3 regions of the Pseudomonas sessilinigenes genome follow, and region 2 is predicted to be linked to each of the others. Evidence: predicted binding sites of a transcription regulator. Region 2 holds the regulator's gene; each other region holds the start of a gene.
What was found. Region 2 encodes FliA, which starts transcription of late flagellar genes. Its sites were predicted from a motif close to CTAAAGTTTNNNNNNNNNNNGCCGNTAA; they were not measured.
Positions count from the first base shown of each region.

Region 1: a site for FliA is predicted at 2,980-3,007, ahead of C4K39_RS25420 (methyl-accepting chemotaxis protein). Genes of this name have one in related genera too.
Region 3: a site for FliA is predicted at 1,559-1,586, ahead of motA (flagellar motor stator protein MotA). Genes of this name have one in related genera too.

Region 1 covers NZ_CP027706.1:5,525,744-5,530,173, reverse strand. Annotated here, with positions in the region: gene C4K39_RS25430 (AAA family ATPase) at 12-536, opposite strand; gene pnuC (nicotinamide riboside transporter PnuC) at 533-1,096, opposite strand; gene C4K39_RS25420 (methyl-accepting chemotaxis protein) at 1,218-2,852, opposite strand; gene C4K39_RS25415 (undecaprenyl-diphosphate phosphatase) at 3,147-3,977, shown strand; gene C4K39_RS25410 (DUF1294 domain-containing protein) at 3,974-4,396, shown strand; gene C4K39_RS25405 (MmcQ/YjbR family DNA-binding protein) at 4,393-4,430, opposite strand, start outside.
Region 2 covers NZ_CP027706.1:1,798,826-1,803,255, forward strand. Annotated here, with positions in the region: gene flhA (flagellar biosynthesis protein FlhA) at 1-318, shown strand, start outside; gene flhF (flagellar biosynthesis GTPase FlhF) at 330-1,652, shown strand; gene fleN (flagellar synthesis regulator FleN) at 1,771-2,601, shown strand; gene fliA (RNA polymerase sigma factor FliA) at 2,598-3,338, shown strand; gene C4K39_RS08510 (chemotaxis response regulator CheY) at 3,505-3,876, shown strand; gene C4K39_RS08515 (protein phosphatase CheZ) at 3,907-4,430, shown strand, end outside.
Region 3 covers NZ_CP027706.1:619,212-623,641, forward strand. Annotated here, with positions in the region: gene C4K39_RS02740 (HDOD domain-containing protein) at 1-1,488, opposite strand, end outside; gene motA (flagellar motor stator protein MotA) at 1,655-2,506, shown strand; gene motB (flagellar motor protein MotB) at 2,510-3,628, shown strand; gene rsgA (small ribosomal subunit biogenesis GTPase RsgA) at 3,681-4,430, opposite strand, start outside.

The DNA of each region.
Region 1 (4,430 bases), 3.2 Mb from region 2:
GCCGCCAGCGATCAATCCAGCAGGTACTGCCGGACCAGTTCGAAGGCTTGCTGGCGACGAGCCGACCAGTCACCGCCGATGACCCGATAGGTTTGCCGGTGTTGTTCCAGCCACTGCTGCGTGGCGTCGAAGAACGCCTGGCGCTGGGCCAGTTGTGGCTGGCAGCGCAGGCCGTCGCCGCTCCAGGGCACGCCTTGGGGCGATAGCAGCAGGTGCAGGTCGTAATGCCGGGCCAGTAGCTGTTCTTCCAGCCACAGCGGGCAGTCGTGGAACAGGACCTGGCTCCAGAGCATATTGCTCAGCAGGTGAGTATCGAGAATCAGCAGTTCAGGTTGCTGTGCCCGAGCCTGATCCTCCCAGGCCAGTTGGCCTCGGGCGATTTCGGGAATATCGGCCAGGCAGGTGTCGCGGCGCTCCTGTTCCATGAAATGACGCACGTATTCAGCGACCTGAAGGCCACCGAAGTGAGCTCGCAGCTCGGCCGCCAACCAGCTCTTGCCGCTGGACTCGGGGCCGGTAAGGACCAGGATCTTCATGGTTGCAAGGCCGGATCGGCACGCCAGCTGCGCCAGCCCTGGATGGCCAGCAGGGTGAACAAGGCATATAGGGCCGCAGTGAGATACAGCGCCTTATAGATGAACAGGCCGACGAAGATCACATCTACCGCGACCCACAATGGCCAGCACTGCACACGCTTTTGTGCCATCCACCATTGCGCCACCAGGCTGAAAGCCGTCAGGGCGGCATCGAGCCAGGGTTGGGCGGCATCGGTCCAATGGGCCATGGCGGCCCCCAGCAGCAGACTGCCAAGAGCGCCCAGAGCCAGTCCCTGGAGCAGCGCCGGGTATTGCAGCTGGCTGACTGGACGCCCCTGGTGCTGCTCGCCGCCGCGGGTCCATTGCCACCAGCCATAGAGCTGCAGCGCGGCATAGACCACCTGCAGCAGCATGTCGGAATAGAGTTTGACCTCGTAGAAGATCCAGCTGTAGAGCAGCACCATGACCAGGCCGATGGGCCAGCACCAGGGGTTTTGCTTGACCGTCAGCCAGACGGCAATGACGCCGAGCGCAGCGGCAAACAGTTCAAGCCCGGACATGGCGGTTCCTTGGGGAAATGGCGAAAGGGGGCGGATTGTACCCAGAGTAGGGGCCGTGCGTCAGGCCTTGCCCGAATCCGCCTGTGCAACCAGCACCGGCGGATTCGCACGCACCGCGAAATCAGACGCGGAATTGCCGGAGCAGGCCATTGAGCTGTTCGGACAACTCCTTGAGGTGGCGGCTGGCAGTACTGGAGTGCTGGGCCGCCAGGGCCGTGCCCTGGGACAGCCCGGCGGCCTGGCCGACGTTGTGGTTGATGTCCTCCACGACATGGGCCTGCTGCAGGGTAGCGCTGGCAATCGAGGCATTGAGGTTGTTGAGGGTATGCAGCGCCTGGCCGATGGCGCTGAGGCTGGCCCCAGCCAGGCCGGCTTGCTCGATGGTCAGTTGCGAGGCCCGGCTGCTGTCGCCGATGACCTTGACGGCCGCTTCGGAGTGATTTTGCAGGCGCTCGATCATGCCCTGGATTTCCGCAGTGGATTGCTGGGTGCGCTGGGCCAGCAGGCGCACCTCGTCGGCGACTACGGCAAAACCCCGGCCCTGCTCGCCGGCGCGGGCGGCCTCGATAGCGGCATTCAGGGCCAGGAGGTTGGTTTGTTCGGCGATGGAGCGGATCACCTCCAGCACCGTACCGATCTGGGTGCTTTCGGTGGCCAGGGTACGGATCACCTCCACGGCCTGATCGATGGTGCCTGACAGTTGGTCGATCTGTTGCAGGCTGCTGTCGATATTGACCTGGCCTTGCTGGGCCTGGACCTCGGCCTCGCGCACTTCGTCGGCGGCCTGTTCGGCATTGCGCGCCACGTCCTGGACGCCGGTGGTGACCTGGCTGATGGCGGCTGCCACCTGTTCCATTTGCGAGGATTGCTGTTGGCTGCGCTCCTGGGCCTCGGAGGCATTGCTGCCCAGTTCGCTGGAGGATTGCTCCAGGGCGGCTGCGCTGGCCTGCAATTGGGTCACGACGCCACGCAATTTGGCGGTGAAGCCGTTGAAGTGGCGGGCCAGCTCGGTGACTTCATCCTGGCCGTGGGTATCCAGGGTACGGGTCAGGTCGCTTTCACCGCTGGCGATATTGGCCATGGCGTGCACGGCCTCACGCAGCGGGCTAACGATACTGCGCACGATCAGTACCACCAGGGCGCCCATCAGCAGGGCGATCACCAGGCCAACCGAGGACGCACGCAATACCTGGGCATAGAACTCTTCCTGCAGGTCATCGATGTACACCCCGGAGCCGATGATCCAGCCCCAAGGCTGGAACAGTTGGATATAGGAGGTCTTCTGCACCGGCTCCTGGGCTCCGGGCTTGGGCCAGCGGTAATCGACCATGCCGGCACCCTTGGCCTTGGCCACCGCCACCATTTCGTTGAATACCTGGAAACCGTCCGGGTCCTTGATAGCGCCCAGGTTCTGTCCATCAAGCTTGGGGTTGGCCGGGTGCATGATCATCACCGGCGTCAGGTCGTTGATCCAGAAATAGTCATTCTGGTTGTAGCGCAGGCCACGGACCGCCTGCAGTGCCTGCTGCTGCGCCTGTCCGCGGCTCAGGCTGCCGGAGGCTTCCAGGCCCTGGTAGTAGTTCAGTACGCCAGCGGCGGTCTGCACCACATGCTGGGTTTTCTGCGCCTTGGCCTGGTACAGGTCGTCATGAATCTGCTTGAGCATCATCACGCCCAGGGTTACCAGGGTCAGCACTGCCACGACCAGGATCAGCCACAGGCGCTGGCTGATGGACATCTTGCGTAGGCTATTCATCATCCGGTCACTCCAGATTCTTGTTCTTGTCATAAAAGCTCGTAAGCATCCAAGCATGCCTGCCTGCGAGCGCCAACCCTACGGAAGTCCAATAACATCGCGGCGCATTTTGCGCCTGTCTGCTAGGATTTCGGCGCCTTTACACAAAACCTGAAGTTTTCTGAGTTTTTCACAGATTTTTCATGGGCTTGTGTTGATCTTGCCAGCGCTGCGGTTTTGGCTGTGATCGACGCCGTGAAGGCTTTGAATATTTAAAAAGAGGCATGCCACGAGCAGGGCCTCATTGGGGGATTGATGGATCTTTGGACCGCCGTACAAGCATTGATACTCGGGATTGTCGAAGGGCTCACCGAGTTTTTACCCATCAGTAGCACCGGGCACCAGATCATTGTGGCCGACTTGCTGGATTTTGGTGGCGAACGGGCAATGGCCTTCAACATCATCATCCAGTTGGGCGCGATCCTGGCAGTTGTCTGGGAATTCCGCCGCAAGATCTTCGATGTGGTAGTGGGCCTGCCCACCCAGCCCAAGGCCCGGCGTTTTACGGTCAACCTGATGGTGGCGTTTTTCCCGGCAGTGGTGCTGGGGGTGATTTTCGCCGACCTGATCCACGCTTATCTGTTCAACCCGATCACCGTGGCCACGGCGCTGGTGATTGGCGGGATCATCATGTTGTGGGCCGAGCGTCGCCAGCATCAGGTCCATGCCGAGAGCGTCGATGAAATCACCTGGAAGGACGCCCTCAAGGTGGGGTTCATCCAGTGCCTGGCAATGATTCCAGGAACCTCGCGCTCCGGCTCGACCATCATCGGTGGCTTGCTCTTCGGCCTGTCGCGCAAGACCGCGACCGAGTTCTCGTTCTTCCTGGCCATGCCAACCATGGTCGGGGCGGCGGTGTACTCCGGCTACAAGTACCGCCATCTGTTCCAACCTGACGACTTGCCGGTGTTCGCCATCGGCTTTGTCACCGCGTTCATCTTCGCGATGATTGCGGTCAAGGGGTTGCTGAAATTCATTGCCAGCCACAGTTATGCGGCATTCGCCTGGTATCGCATCGCCTTTGGCCTGCTGATCCTGGCGACCTGGCAGTTCGGTTGGGTCGATTGGGCGGCGGCCAAGGCGTGAAGGGCAGCCGTCAAGAAGGGCGTCCGGGCAATGCTGGGCGGATTCAGCATGCCAGGAGCAAGCTGCTGGTGTTCGTCCTGTTGTGCGCCTTGCCATTGTTCGGCGCCCTGTCCCTGTGGTGGCGGGGCGTCTCGGCCATTCCTCTGCTGGCCTACGGCGCGGTCAGCCTACTGACGTTCCTGGTCTACTGGCACGACAAACGTCGGGCCCGGGACCAGGGGCAACGTACGCCCGAGAACGTCCTGCATGCCCTGGAGCTGGCGGGTGGCTGGCCCGGGGCCTTGCTGGCGCAACAACTAGTGCGACACAAGACCCGCAAGCTGTCCTATCAGACTGTGTTCTGGTTGATCGTGGCCTTGCACCAGGTGTTCTGGATCGATCGACTGTTTCTTGAGAGCGGCCTGTTGAGCTGGATCTAGATCTGCAATCCGACCTGCGCCCGTTTGGGTAGCT
Region 2 (4,430 bases):
GAGCTGCCTGTGATCACCTTGGAGCCAAGGTTGGAACAAATTTTGCTCAGCAGTTTGCAGAAGGCAGGACAAGGCCAGGAAGAAGGCGTTCTGCTCGAGCCAAGCATGGCAGAAAAGCTGCAGCGTTCGCTGATCGAAGCGGCGCAGCGTCAAGAGATGCAAGGTCAACCGGTGATCCTGTTGGTTGCAGGTCCGGTCCGCGCCATGCTCTCGCGGTTCGGTCGCTTGGCCGTTCCGGGTTTGCATGTGCTGGCGTACCAGGAAATTCCTGACAACAAGCAAGTGACCATCGTTGCGACAGTAGGGCCCAACGGCTGAGGTAGTGGGTTATGCAAGTTAAGCGTTTTTTCGCCGCCGATATGCGTCAGGCCATGAAGCTGGTTCGTGATGAGCTGGGCGCTGAGGCTGCCATCATCGGCAACCGCCGGATCGCCGGTGGTGTCGAGCTGACGGCGGCGCTGGATTACAAGTTGTCGGCACTGTCGCCGCGGGTTCCGAACATGGAGCTCGAGGACGAGCTGCGCAAGACTCAGTCGCGGATCGTCACGGCCCAGGCCGAACTCAGCCTGCGCAGCGAGGGCGACAGTACCTCGATGACCAACCGTCAGTTGTTCGCCGGCCTGCCGTTGACCGCCGCCGAGCCCCTGATCGAACCGACCCTGACCGAGCGCCCGCGCCCGGCGCCAGCCCCTGCTGCACCGGCGGTGGACAATCGTGCCCTGGATTCGATGCGTTTCGAGCTCAACGGCCTGCGCGAGCTGCTGGAAGTCCAGCTGGGCTCCCTGGCCTGGAGCCAGTTGCAGGGCAGTCGTCCGGAGCAGGCCAATCTCTGGCGCCGGCTGCAGCGCATTGGCCTTTCCGGCCCGCTGGCGCGCGACCTGCTGGCCTTGATCACCGATATCGACGAGCCTCGCCAGGCCTGGCGCATGCTCCTGGCCCACCTGGCGCGGATGATCCAGACACCGGAGCTCGAGCCTCTGGAAGAGGGCGGGGTGATTGCCATGGTCGGCCCGGCCGGCATGGGCAAGACCACGACCCTGGCCAAGCTGGCGGCGCGCTATGTGCTCAAGTACGGTGCGCAGAACATCGCGCTGGTGAGCATGGACAGTTATCGCATCGGCGCCCAGGAGCAACTCAAGACCCTGGGGCGGATCCTCAATGTCTCGGTGACCCATGTCGACCCTGGCCAGTCCCTGGCCCAGGCCCTGGACCCACTGTTGCGCAAGCGCGTGGTGCTGATCGATACCGCCGGCCTGCAGGCCAGCGATCCGGCGCTGCGCATGCAACTGGAAAGCCTGGCCGGTCGCGGTATCCGGGCGAAGAACTACCTGGTGCTGGCCACCACTAGCCAGAAGCAGGTGCTGACCGCCGCCTACCACAGCTACAAGCGCTGCGGCCTGGCCGGTTGCATCCTGACTAAACTGGATGAAACGGCCAGTCTTGGCGAGGTATTGAGCCTGGCCATCAGTCACGAACTGCCGGTTGCCTATCTGACCGATGGGCCGCGGATTCCTGACGACTTGCATCTGCCCCGCCGGCATCAGTTGGTGAGCCGCGCAGTGAGCGTGCAGATGCAGGAAGAACCCAGCGAAGAGGCCATGGCCGACATGTTCGCTGACCTGTACCACAATCCGGCCAAGCGGGTCGGTTGAGGTACTCATGGATAGATTGCAGCGTATCTACATCGATGGTCTGCCAGGCACTGTTCCAATGGTGAACACGCAGCCAGTTATGTGGCCCCGTCTAAGTAAGACAAGGTAAAGAAAGAACATGGGCAGCATGCATCCCGTACAGGTGATTGCGGTGACCGGCGGCAAAGGTGGCGTCGGCAAGACTAATGTGTCAGTGAACTTGTCCCTGGCTCTGGCTGAGCTCGGCCGGCGGGTGTTGCTGCTGGATGCCGACCTGGGATTGGCCAATGTCGATGTCCTGCTGGGACTGACCCCCAAACGTACCCTGGCCGATGTCATCGAAGGGCGCTGCGAGCTGCGCGATGTGCTGCTCCAGGGCCCGGGCGGCATCCGTATCGTGCCGGCAGCCTCGGGCACCCAGAGCATGGTGCACCTGAGCCCGGCCCAGCATGCCGGCCTGATCCAGGCCTTCAGCGACATCGGCGACAACCTCGATGTGCTGGTGATCGACACTGCTGCGGGTATTGGTGACTCGGTAGTCAGTTTTGTCCGCGCGGCCCAGGAAGTGCTGCTGGTGGTCTGCGACGAGCCGACCTCGATCACCGATGCCTACGCCCTGATCAAGCTGCTCAACCGCGACTACGGCATGAACCGTTTCCGGGTCCTGGCCAACATGGCCCAGAGCCCCCAGGAAGGGCGCAACCTGTTTGCAAAGTTGACCAAGGTCACTGATCGGTTCCTGGACGTGGCCTTACAATATGTCGGCGCAGTTCCCTACGACGAAAGCGTGCGCAAGGCCGTGCAAAAGCAGCGTGCGGTCTATGAAGCCTTTCCTCGTTCGAAATGTGCATTGGCGTTCAAGGCCATCGCGCAAAAAGTCGATACCTGGCCATTGCCGGCGAACCCTCGCGGGCACCTGGAGTTTTTTGTCGAGCGGCTAGTGCATCAAACAGCGGGACCGGTGCTATGACTGCCAGTGGCTACAACCTCTACAAGAAGTCGGCGCGTGACAGCCAATACGAACTGATCGAGCGCTATGCGCCCCTGGTCAAGCGTATTGCCTATCACCTGTTGGCGCGGTTGCCGGCCAGCGTCCAGGTGGAAGACCTGATCCAGGCCGGGATGATCGGTTTGCTCGAAGTGTCGACCAAGTACGACGCGAGCAAGGGTGCGAGTTTCGAGACCTACGCGGGTATCCGTATCCGCGGTGCGATGCTCGACGAGGTTCGTAAAGGCGACTGGGCCCCGCGTTCGGTGCACCGTAATACGCGCATGGTCAGTGATGCCATTCGCGCAATTGAAGCTAAAACCGGTCGTGACGCTAAAGATCACGAGGTTGCGGCCGAACTTCAATTGAGCCTCGATGATTATTACGGGATTTTGAACGACACCCTGGGCAGCCGACTGTTCAGTTTCGACGACCTGTTGCAGGACGGCGAACACGAAGGGCTGCACGAGGATGGCGCCAGTGCTCATCTCGAGCCGTCACGGGACCTGGAGGATGAACGCTTCCAGGCCGCGTTGGCGGATGCGATTGCCAATTTGCCGGAGCGCGAGCGACTGGTGTTGGCGCTGTACTACGACGAAGAGCTGAACCTCAAGGAAATCGGTGAGGTCCTGGGGGTCAGCGAATCGCGGGTCAGCCAGTTACACAGCCAGTGCGCGGCCCGCTTGCGGGGGCGTTTGGGGGAGTGGCGAGCGCGCTGACAGGCAGTGTGGGGACACTGCGCCCAAGACCGGTCGGGCCTTGTGCCTGGCCGGTTTTGCAGTATGTGCTCCATGCAGTCGTTGCGTGTTATGCCGGATTGATTGAATGGCGTATCCAGGTACTGGATGCGTTTAAGACTGCTTGGAGGTCGAATTGGACAAGAACATGAAAATCCTCATCGTTGATGACTTCTCAACGATGCGGCGGATCATAAAAAACCTGTTGCGTGATCTGGGTTTCACCAACACGGTCGAGGCCGACGATGGCACCACTGCCATCCCGGTTCTCAACAGCGGGAGCATCGACTTTCTGGTAACGGACTGGAACATGCCGGGCATGACCGGTATCGACCTGCTGCGTCATGTGCGCGCCGATGAAAAACTCAAGCACCTGCCGGTACTGATGGTCACTGCCGAAGCCAAGCGTGAGCAGATCATCGAAGCCGCCCAGGCCGGCGTAAACGGCTATGTCGTCAAACCATTCACGGCCCAGGCGCTGAAAGAGAAGATCGAGAAGATCTTCGAACGCATCGGTTGAGATGCGTAGCCATTGCGCCACGGGGGAGCTATGGAGCATAACGAATCTTCACTGGGCGACTTTGAGTCGACCCTGAAAAAACATGCGCTGGAGCTGGTCGAAAGCCTGGAAAAGGGCAAGTTCGGCGAAGCTGTGCAACTGATCCATGAGCTCAATCAGACCCGTGACCGCGGCCTGTACCAGGAAGTGGGCAAGCTCACCCGCGAGTTGCATAGTGCGATCGTCAATTTCCAGATCGATCCGCACATGCCGCAAGCCGAGGAAGTTTCACAGATCACGGATGCCACCGAGCGCCTGTCCTACGTGGTCCGGCTGACGGAAGCCGCGGCCAACCGCACCATGGACCTGGTGGAGAGCAGCACCCCGCTGGTCAACGGCCTGAGCAGCGAAGCCCAGGCGTTGAGCGTGGACTGGGGGCGCTTCATGCGGCGCGAGGTCGGGGCCGAGGAGTTTCGCGAGCTGGCGCGTCGGGTCGACAGTTTCCTGACTCGTAGCGAACAGGAGACCCGTACCGTCTCGGGCCACCTCAACGACATTCTTCTGGCGCAGGATTA
Region 3 (4,430 bases), 1.2 Mb from region 2:
GGTCTTGCCGAAGGCCTGGACACTGGTTTGCGAGAACGGCACGCCGCCCTGGTCGGCGATCGCCAGCAGTTGTACTCGGTCATTGCAGGACAGTGAGCGGATCAGCAAGTGCTCGCCACGAAACAACTGGCGCAGGGCGCCGGGCAAGTGCGCGGCGAACTGTCGGCAGTTGTCCGGCGTCAGGCGGATCTGTGCGGACTTCTCCAGCAGGCGCTGCAGCAGGGGGCTCTGCTTGGCCAGGAAACTCAGGCCTGCGGCTTCCTTGGGCAGGCCGTACAGCTGTTGTACCCGTAACTGGCTGTGACTGCGGTCCACCATCAGCAACATGATCCGCTGCATGCCGCAGGCTGCCAGGGCATCCCGGGCAAAACCGGTCAGATGCACGGCGTTGGTGAAGGGGCTTGGCTCCAGCAACAGCTCGCCACAGAGTTTGCGCCACTGGGTCAACTCCAGGGCGGTGGGCGGCGGTGCCGGCAGTTCGCCGTTGTGCAGGCGCCGTACATTCCAGGGCCAGATCAGGGCCTGGGCCGGATGCCAGAGATCGGGCTGGCTGTCGTTGCGGGCACTGTTGGCGGCTTGTTGGTGCAACTGCTGCTGGACCTCGGCGACCGGGATCTGCAGATACAGGGCGGTGAGGTTCTGCCAGCGTTGGCCGTGGGGATTGTTCCAGGAGTACTGCGCTGCCAGGGCCATGCCGTTGGCCAACAATACGCAATTGGCCGGCTGGTTCAGCCAGCGGCGCAGTTCCGGATCGGCATCCAGGCGTTGCTGTTGGCGCAATGGGTTGTCGCCATCGCGCGCGATCAGCATGACCTTGGCCAGCAAGTGTTGTTCCTGGGTCAGTAGCCGATAGCCCTGTTGCACCCAGATCGGCAGATGCCATGCCTGTACCAGGGCCTGGCACAGTTCCATGAGGCGTACGCCGAACAATTGCATTTCGACCTTGCGTGCAGGCTCATGCTTATAGATGACCCGCAGCTCCCATTCGTCCATGAGCTTGGGGTAGGTCATGGCCATGGCCCATAGCGGCGAGAGAAACAGCAGGCTGCCCCAGTGGATGTCCTGCCACAGGCGGGCCAGGCGCCCGGCAAAAAAACCGTTGGCTTGCTGGGTGGCGTGCTGGCTGATCAGTTGCAGCTGTCGCAGGGCCTGGGGGATCTGTTCTTCGGGCAGGGTCGGCAGTTGTTCCAGCAATTCCTGGGTGCGCTTGAGCCCCAGGCGATTGACCGCGATCTCGAGGCTCTCCGCCGGCTCGCTCATGCTGCCTTGGGAATGCCGGTTGGCTTCGCGGATCACGCACAGTGCCAAGGCCGGGCTATTCTGCATCAGGTCGGCGATTTCTCGCAGCGAACTGCGGTTGTTGGCAATGGCTTTGCAGACCCGGTCATGGCTGGTTTGTGGCACTGGCAAGCGCACGGCATTGAGCAGTCTTACCCAGGCGTCGAGAGAGGTGGGCGGGGTCTGTGGGACGCTGGTTTCATTGGACATGGTCGGGCGCAATCATTGTCTGCTGGGAACACGCCCGGAGTGGGCCAAACTGGCTTTTCGCCTTAACTGGCTATAGTCTGGCGCAGTTTTGCCGATAAGTAGAAGAAGAGTTTTAAGAACTTCCGAATATGACCTTGAACCCGACCCAATAAGTACTCTCCTATCTATGGCTAAAATCATCGGCATCATCGTCGTATTCGCTAGCGTGCTCGGCGGATACGTGCTCTCCCACGGTAAAATTGCAGCGCTGATCCAGCCTTTCGAGGTGCTGATCATCGGCGGTGCAGCCTTCGGTGCATTCTTGCAGGCCAACCCGGGCTACATGACGATGCACGTCATCAAGAAGTCCCTGGGGATGTTCAGCTCCCGCTTCACCCACACCTTCTACCTGGAAGTGCTGGGCCTGATCTACGAGATCCTCAACAAGAGTCGTCGCGAAGGCATGATGGCCATCGAGGGCGATATCGAGGACGCGGCCGCCAGCCCGATCTTCGCCAAGTACCCGGCGGTGCTCAAAGACGAGCGCATGACGGCCTACATCTGTGACTACTTGCGCATCATGTCCTCCGGCAACATGGCTCCCCATGAGCTGGAAGGCCTGTTCGACATGGAATTGTTCAGCCTCAAGGAAGAACTCGAGCATCCATCCCATGCGGTCACCGGTATTGCCGACGGCATGCCCGGTTTCGGTATCGTCGCGGCGGTACTGGGTATCGTGGTGACCATGGCGTCCCTGGGGGACGGCGACCAGAAGTCCATTGGCCTGCACGTAGGCGCAGCGCTGGTAGGTACCTTCTTCGGTATTCTCGCGGCCTATGGCTTCTTCGGCCCGCTGGCCCACTCCCTGGCCCACGACGCCAAGGAAGAACTGAACGTCTACGAGGCTATCAAGGCTTCCCTGGTGGCTTCCGCTTCCGGCATGCCACCTTCGCTGGCGGTAGAGTTCGGGCGCAAGGTCCTGTACCCGGCGCATCGTCCTAGCTTCGCCGAGCTGGAACAAGCGGTTCGCGGTCGCTAAGTCATGGAGAACAATCAGCCGATTATCATCAAGCGCGTCAAGCGCTTCGCTGGCGGGCATCACGGGGGGGCGTGGAAAATCGCCTTCGCCGACTTCGCCACGGCGATGATGGCGTTCTTCCTGGTGCTGTGGCTGTTGTCCACGGCCACCCCGGAACAGAAGATCGCCATCGCCGGTTACTTCAAGGACCCGATCGGCTTTTCCGAAAGCGGCACGCCCTACATCATCGACCTGGGCGGCTCGCCGGAACTGGCGCCGGAAAACACCCTGAACCCCGAGATCAAGTCCCAGCCACAACCGGACAAGGTCACAGTGGATTCCGAGCAGGTGGAAGGCATGGCCGAGCAGGTCGAGCGCGAACGCCTCGAACTGCTGTTGCAGGAACTGCAGAACAAGGTCGAGGAGAATCCCCAGCTACAGAAGTTCAAGGACCAGATCCTCTTCGAGATCACGCCTGATGGCTTGCGCATCCAGATCATGGACGCCGAGAACCGGCCGATGTTCGACTCCGGCAGTGCACGTCTGAAACCGTACTTCGAAGACATCCTGTTGGCCATGGCCGATACGATCAAGGCGGTACCGAACAAGATCAGTATCAGTGGCCACACCGATGCCACTCCTTATGCCGGTACCGGTGAATTCGGCAACTGGGAGCTGTCGGCCAACCGTGCCAACGCGGCCCGTCGGGCATTGGTGGCCGGTGGTTACCCCGATCCGCAAGTGGCGCGAGTGGTGGGCTTCGCCTCATCGGCGCTGTTCGATCGCAAGGACCCGTTCAATCCGGTCAACCGGCGTATCGATATCGTGGTGCTGACCAAGAAAGCCCAGCGTGCCATCGAGGGCGAGCAGGTCGATCCCAAGGCGCCAACGCCCACCCAGGGTAGTGGGGCTCCTGGCGAGGTTCCGGGAGCTGCGGCCGACCCGAATGCCCTGCCACCTGGCAGCGAGCCATTGCCGGCCCATGAGGTGCGCCAGCGCCTGAACATCTTCGAAGATGGTGTATTGAAGATGGATGAGCAGGGCGCGGCGGGCCACACTCCTGCACCTGCACCTGCACCTGCGGCGGTGCCCAGTCCGGCCGCGCCGCCGGCTACTCCGGCGACACCGGGAACAGCAAGGTGAAAAACCACAAGGCCGCGATGATCGCGGCCTTGTGGTTTCTGCGTGGTATCGCTCAGTAGCTGTCGTCGGGCAGGCTGGCGAGGATCGAGCGGTAGCTGTTCATCCGTTGTTGCTGGATGCGTCCTTCTTCCAGGGCCTTGAGCAGGGCGCAGCCTGGCTCGCGGTCGTGCTTGCAGTCCCGGAAGCGGCAGGTGCCCAGCAGGTCGTTGAATTCGATGAAGCCGGCTTCGACATCGGCGCGGCTGACATGGCCCAGGCCGAACTCGCGAATACCCGGGGAGTCGATCAGCTCGCCACCGCCGGGGAAGTGGAACAGCCGCGCAGTGGTGGTGGTATGGGTGCCTTGCCCAGAGAACTCCGACAGCGGGCCGACCCGAGTGAAGACATCCGGTAGCAGGCTGTTCACCAGGGACGACTTGCCGACCCCGGATTGACCGACGAAGACGCTGATGCGGCCGTTCAGCAGTGCCTGCAATTGCTCCATCCCGTCGCCGTGGTGGGCCGAGACCTCCAGTAGCGGATAGCCCAGTTGGCGATAGACGGCCAGCAGGGCATTGAGCGCCGGAGCGTTCTGCTCATCGATCAGGTCGGCCTTGTTCAGCAGCAACAGAGGGCGAATCCCCGCGTGCTCGGCCGCCACCAGGTAGCGGTCGATCAGGTTGGCGTGGGGCTCCGGCATGGGGGCGAAGACGATCACGATCATGTCGACGTTGGCGGCCACAGGCTTCAACTGGCCGCGGCTGTCCGGGCGGCATAGCTCGGTGCTGCGGGGCAGTTGCGCGACAATCACCCCAATGCCCTG